Regions from separate parts of the Solibacillus sp. FSL H8-0523 genome, predicted to be linked through region 1. Evidence: predicted binding sites of a transcription regulator. Region 1 holds the regulator's gene; the other holds the start of a gene.

Evidence for each region. The regulator NrdR, encoded in region 1, represses ribonucleotide reductase genes. The targets are predictions, from matches to a motif close to AACACNATATATNGTGTT.
Region 2: NSQ62_RS13475 (vitamin B12-dependent ribonucleotide reductase) is a predicted target of NrdR. The motif match lies at 1,459-1,476, and genes of this name have one in related genera.

Annotation. Positions count from the first base shown of each region.
Region 1 covers NZ_CP150291.1:3,079,766-3,083,192, forward strand. Annotated here, with positions in the region: gene dnaI (primosomal protein DnaI) at 1-218, opposite strand, end outside; gene NSQ62_RS15385 (DnaD domain protein) at 221-1,588, opposite strand; gene nrdR (transcriptional regulator NrdR) at 1,605-2,072, opposite strand; gene NSQ62_RS15395 (glyceraldehyde-3-phosphate dehydrogenase) at 2,262-3,281, opposite strand.
Region 2 covers NZ_CP150291.1:2,714,411-2,717,837, forward strand. Annotated here, with positions in the region: gene NSQ62_RS13475 (vitamin B12-dependent ribonucleotide reductase) at 1-1,397, opposite strand, end outside; gene NSQ62_RS13480 (biotin/lipoate A/B protein ligase family protein) at 1,650-2,429, opposite strand; gene NSQ62_RS13485 (rhodanese-like domain-containing protein) at 2,584-2,967, shown strand; gene gcvPB (aminomethyl-transferring glycine dehydrogenase subunit GcvPB) at 3,111-3,427, opposite strand, start outside.

The DNA of each region.
Region 1 (3,427 bases):
TCGCCACAGCCACAGCATGTTATCGATTGTTGAATATACTCAGATAGCTTTGGAAGACTAATATCAACCATTTCTTTCGTTACCTGCTGTTCATGCTCGCGTAAAAACTCCTGTACCTTTGGATGTTCGATTGTTTCGCGGCGTATTGCTTCAAAACGCTCCTCAAATGAAGGCATGCGCTTTTTTATTTCGTTTAATTGATTGTTAATCGGTTCGATCGTTATTCACCTGCCTTATCAAGCTTTTGTAATATTTTTAAGCGCTCTTTTTCAAAATCAACTGCCACGTCTTGTGGTTTTTCTTGTGGCGGCTCTTCATTGCGTTTGTAAAACCAATCCGGGACTTGCTCATCGCGGCCACCTTTACGGTTATTATACGCCGGCTTCTTCGTTTGTGCTGCCGGTTTAGGCTGCGTGCTTTCTTGCTTCCACTGCGAGTATTTGTCACGTTCTTGACGCGCTAAATCCATCGCTTCTTTCGCCGATTTCAACTGCTTTCGATTCCAGTGGTCGGCAATTTTCTCAACGTACGCTTTTGGCAGCTTCATATCCGTTGACAGCATGACATATTCAAGCAACACATTGACGACACCAACTGGCATGCCGTACTTCATCACTAAATCCTCAGCTAACTGAATCGACGCAGGAATAGGCTCCTTGCCATTGTTAATATCACGTAATACTTGAACAGGTGCTGTTGTTTCTAAATACTGTAGCAGCTCCTGCTCTTTTGATAGGTTGTCCGCAACTAATGGATCGTTTGGCGTTTCAAATGTTTTCGTTAAAGTCGGTGCATCCGTTGACACGGTCAGCTTATAGAAGTCCGCTGCTGCGCGTTTTAATCGCTCTGTCGTTAATTTGTTGTGCTCATCGAGTGCGGTAATAACAACCTTTTGCATTTGCAGTGGTGTTAAATGATATAAAAATGCGAGTTTCGCAATATTATCACGTGCTTCAAGCGTTAAAGCCGCACTTGGGATAAGCTGCTCTGATAATCCTGCTTGCAGCAATTTAAAATCAAATTCTTCATAGTAAAACGGATAATCCGATTTTACTGTTTGGCTTTCCTCTAAATCATCCACCGGTAAACTTTGATTGATTGGACGATACACATCGGTAAATGTGCGCGTCACCTCATCAAATTTTGCTTTATTTGGCGTTGTTAAAAAGCGTTGGCGCAGCTTACGATAAGCCCCTTCACCAATTTTACTAAATAAGAACATGGATAATAGTGGATCTTTGAAAAAGCTCGCAGCATCCATTGGTCGCATTAATTCATATATAAAATGGCGCCCATCCGCTACATCTTTCCGCCACGTACGAAGTAACCCAATGGCTTCTAATGCAACGCGTGCTTCAAATACTTGTTTTAACGGCAGTGATAACACTTGCATTAAATAATAATGATTCATTACCTGCACCTGGTGGCTTTCGGCTTCGGCCCATAGTGTTAAATACAAACTGACTGGTGTTGGACCAGTCAGTGGCTGATAAAACAAGGTAATTAATTGACGTTCATTTGTTGAAAGTGCATGAGGGAGCGTAATTTCAAAATGATCCGTAGGCTGCAATTCTTGGAAGTGAACCATTTTCGTCCCTCCTTCTTTATTTGTCGTCTGATTGACGGGTCATAATTTCTTTTAATTCATCGATAAATACAGTAATATCCTTGAACTGGCGATATACCGAGGCAAAGCGCACGTAAGCCACTTCATCGATTTTCGCGAGACGGTCCATGACCATTTCACCGACATCTTCTGAGCGTACTTCGGCGTTCCCTAAACGGCGTAGCTCTTTTTCGATTGCAAGTACAATTTCTTCTAGTTGGTCTAGTGCCACTGGACGTTTTTCACATGCACGAATAAGACCGCGCAGTACTTTTTCACGGCTAAATTCTTCGCGCGAACCGTCCTTCTTCACTACGATTAATGGTGTTTCTTCAATTTTTTCAAATGTCGTAAAACGAAAGCTACATGATTCGCATTCACGACGTCTACGAATTTCTTTATTATCATCAACAGGTCTAGAATCGACAACACGTGTACCGTTGTACTGACAAGCTGGACATCTCATATATTTTCTCCTAAGTGTTTAGTTATTTTCTATTATATCAAAAAGCGCGCCCTGACAATAGTGATTCATGCGCGTCCCCATTTCAAAAACGAATGCTCTCAAATTATATAGCTCGTTTGAAAGATACACAATGAAAAAAAGGACTGCCCCGAAATCTCTTTTTCGGACAGTCCTTCGCAAATTTAAAAATTAAGCGTTTACTACAGCTAATTCGTTTGCAATTTTTGCTGCTAAGTCAACTACGCGAGCTGAGTAACCCCACTCGTTGTCATACCAAGCGATTACTTTTACTTTACGGTCACCTAAAACGATTGTTGATAAACCATCAACCGTCGATGAAAACGTTGTTGTGTTGTAATCAGAAGATACTAATGGCTCTAGATTGAAGTTTAAAATACCGTTCATTTTGCCATCAGCATATGATTTGAATGCTGCGTTAACTTCTTCTACTGTTACATCACGCTCTAAATCAACGACTAAGTCTACTAAAGAAACATTTGGTGTTGGTACACGTAATGCCATGCCGTGAATTTTACCATCTAATTCTGGTAACACTAAGCGTAATGCTTTCGCTGCACCAGTTGAAGTTGGAATAATTGACGATGCACAGTTACGCGCACGACGTAAGTCTTTGTGTGGGTTGTCGATGTTGTTTTGGTCGTTTGTGTAAGCGTGAACTGTTGTCATTAAACCGTTTACGATACCAAACTCATCGTTTAATACTTTCGCTACTGGAGCTAAGCAGTTTGTTGTACAAGATGCATTTGAAATGACGTCATGTTTTGATAAATCTAACTTGTCGTCGTTTACGCCTAATACAACCGTAATATCTTCATTTTTACCTGGAGCAGTTAAAATAACTTTTTTCGCGCCAGCTTCTAAGTGCATTGCTGCTTTCGCACGGTCATTAAATTTACCAGTTGCTTCAATAACAATATCTACGCCCATTTCAGCCCATGGTAATTTTAACGGGTCACGTTCGCTTACTAATTGAACGCGTTTGCCGTTTACGATTAAAGCACCCTCTACAGCTTCCACTGTACCTGGGAATACGCCGTGATTTGTGTCATACTTAATTAAATGTGCTAACGTTTCAGATGGGTAGCTAGCATTTACTGCTACGATATTTACGTCCCCGCGCATCATTGCTTGTCGGAACACCATACGACCAATACGGCCGAAACCATTAATTGCAATAGAAACTGTCATATTATTTAAATCCTCCTAAAAGTACATATCATTCGTTTTGTTTATCCGAGCATTAGTATAACATATATTTTAAAAAGTGAAACACATTTAACATACATTTAAAAAGTTATTATATTCTGATAATAAAGTGTTGAATTTTCGAATAA
Region 2 (3,427 bases), 370 kb from region 1:
TAAGCTTTGGCGTTTGTCATGTCGTTGGCGTTATCAATGAAGAAAATTCCTGGTTCTGCTGCATAGGTTGCGCAGACGTTAATTAAGTTCCATAACTCTTTCGCTTTAATGGTGCGGTATGTGCGAACTGGGTAGCCAAGCTTTTCCCACTCACGAACATCGCCCACTTCATGCCATTTTTCGTTATAGTCAATCATCTGAGCTGGTGTGTAATTCGCTACATCTGGGAAGCGTAACGGGAAGTCTGCATCCTGCTCTATCGCATCCATAAATTCTTTTGTCAGCGTAACTGAAATATTCGCGCCCGTTAAGAAATCTGGGTTGTGTACTGAATACGTCCCACCATCACGAAGCTTTGTTTCCGCGTCGCGAATAATCGCTTCACTAAAGCCACCTAAGCCTTCAATATTTTTAAAGTTAACAATCCCTTGATACATCGCGTCTTCTTGTTGCGATAAAGGCTTGAATTTTAATTTTTCTTTCGCTAAACGAATGATTGATTCATCATTTGTATTTTCAATTAAATAACGTAAAATACGTGGATTTTGCATTTTTGAAATAATGAATTCCACGATATCTGGGTGCCAGTCAGCTAACATAATCATTTGTGCCCCGCGACGACTCCCGCCCTGTTCCACAAGATGTGTCAGCTTTGCAATATCATCAAGCCAGCTTACTGAACCACTTGATTTACCATTAACACCGCGCGCTAATGTGTTACGTGGACGAAGCGTTGAACCGTTCGTACCAACACCACCACCGCGACTCATGATTTCCATAACTTGCTTACGGTGATCACTAATGCCTTCGCGTGAATCTGCTACAAATGGCATAACGTAACAGTTAAAGAACGTTACTTCCGTTTCCGAACCCGCGCCGTATATAACACGGCCTGCAGGAATGAAGTTTAACGCGACTAACTGCTCATAAAACTTCTCAAACCATTCTTGGCGTTTTTCTTCTGTTTTTTCAACAGCCGCTAAGCCTGTTGCGTTACGCTTAGCAATTTGCTCATAATAAATTTCAAGCGGCTTTTCGATAATATCTAACGAACGTTCAATTACCCCTGTCGTTTGCCCATCACCATCTAACACATGGCGGTAATCTTCTTCTATTAGAATCTTCGCTGATTTTTTTTCGTGATTAATCGATTGAATAATTCCTAGACCACGTGCTGGGAATTTCGGATCTTGTTTGACCGTTAAGACAACAAAATCTCCTGCTTTTAATGTTTTCTTTTCCGTATCTTTAAAAGAATAACGGTCAATCATGACAAGACGAGAAACACCTTTATGCGTAATGTGCATATCCGAAGTAATCGGATGCACTTGCGGAAATTGTTCGATATCTTGATTTAATTGATTGACTGGGATAGATTGTTTAACAACACTTACCACCAGATAAGCCCCCTTTTGAACGATTTAATAATTTTAAAGTTCCCAACAAAAACGAGAATCAAACACTATATATTGTGTTTGATTCTTTTTAACTATTCTATATGTGGGGATGATTTTATTTACTTAAAAAAGATTACAACAGATTTTATTTTCATACAAGGGCTTGATTTTTTTTAAATTTCGGCAATCGCACGTATATCAACGTTTCGAGACACAAATTTTTTTTTACAAAAAATAAAACACACGTTCGTTTTACTTTTTATAATTCCATTCGTCTGTCCCATATTTAGTTTTCATTAATTGTTCAACATATTGTTCTTGATTTTCAGTTAATTCATATGGAACGAGTTCAATAGCAAGCGCTTCTTTAAAACCATTTGAAAAGGCCTCGACACATTGTTCCATTGAAAAGGGTGTGTCCACAAATTGATTCATTGCTACCGCTTTTTCTGGTAGTTTCTTACGCATACGCTCTTTCGCTTCATCTGATTCAAAGTTAAATACTGAAAGTAATAGCTCTTCATCTAAATCAAGTAATATCGCACCATGTTGTAAAATAACACCCTTTTGACGCGTTTGTGCACTGCCTGCCACCTTCTTCCCTTCGACAACAAGCTCGTACCAGCTTGGTGCATCAAAGCAAACTGCGCTTTTGGGTTTTTTCAAATCATCTAATTGCTGCTTTGTCTCAGGCACGCTAAAATACGCCTCTAAGCCAAGCTTTTGGAATCCTAGTAAAATCCCCTCACTAATGACGCGGTATGCTTCTGTCACCGTTTGAGGCATATCAGGGTAGCTTTCCGTTACGATGACCGAGTACGTTAACTCTTGATCGTGTAAAACCGCGCGTCCACCGGTAGGACGACGCACAAAACCTAACTGATTTTTTAACACATTTTCTAAATTAATATCCTTATGTACTTGCTGGAAATAGCCGATTGATAATGTTGCAGGATCCCACTCATAAAAACGAATAACTGGCGGAATTTCCCCTGCACTATGCCAATCTAACAACGCTTCATCTAATGCCATATTATAAGCTCCGGTTTTTGGACCTGAATTGATAAAATACCATTGTTCTTTCAAAATTTCCTCGCCTCCAACTATTCATTTTAACAAACTGACTCGACTAACTCTAGTTCTTCTCTTATAATAGAAAGTACAGAAAGAAAGGGGCAACAACACTGTGACAATTTTATACACAATTCTCGTTATCCTAGTAGTAATCGTCGCGTATATCGTGATCAACTCAATGCGCTTAAAAAAAGCGGTAACCAATTTAACACAAGAGCAATTTATCGAAGGCTATCGTAAAGCGCAATTAATCGACTTACGTGAACCAAAAGAATTCGAAGCGGGCCATATTCTAGGCGCGCGTAACATCCCAATGACGCAGTTAAACACACGTCATAAGGAAATCCGTCCAGACCTACCAGTATACCTATACTGTCAAAACTCTGGTCGTAGCGCACGTGCAGCGCTAACATTAAAGAAAAAAGGTTATACACAAATTTCCCAATTACAAGGCGGCTTTAAAACTTGGACGGGTAAAGTAAAATCTAAAAACTAATTTATAAAAGCTCTCTAGCATGTAGAGAGCTTTTTTCTATGGCTAATTATGAGTTTCTACTATTATATATCCAAATTGTTAGAAGTCTAACCTCCGCAAAGAAAAAAGAGTCAGAAGAAACACTCTGACTCTTTAATTTCCAATTAAACTTGTACAGTTTCAGCTTTTGTATAACGTAAAATCGGTGTACGTGCCGCACGTGTCTCATCTAAACGATTTACCACAGTTGTATGAGGTGCTTCTTGTACTAATGCTGGATTGTCGATTGTTTCTTGTGCAATTTGAATCATTGCATCACAGAATGCATCTAATGTTTCTTTAGATTCTGTTTCAGTTGGCTCAATCATGATGCCTTCTTCCACGTTCAGTGGGAAGTAAACTGTTGGTGGGTGATAGCCAAAGTCTAACAGGCGTTTTGCAATGTCAAGCGTACGTACGCCAAGTTTTTTCTGACGACGAC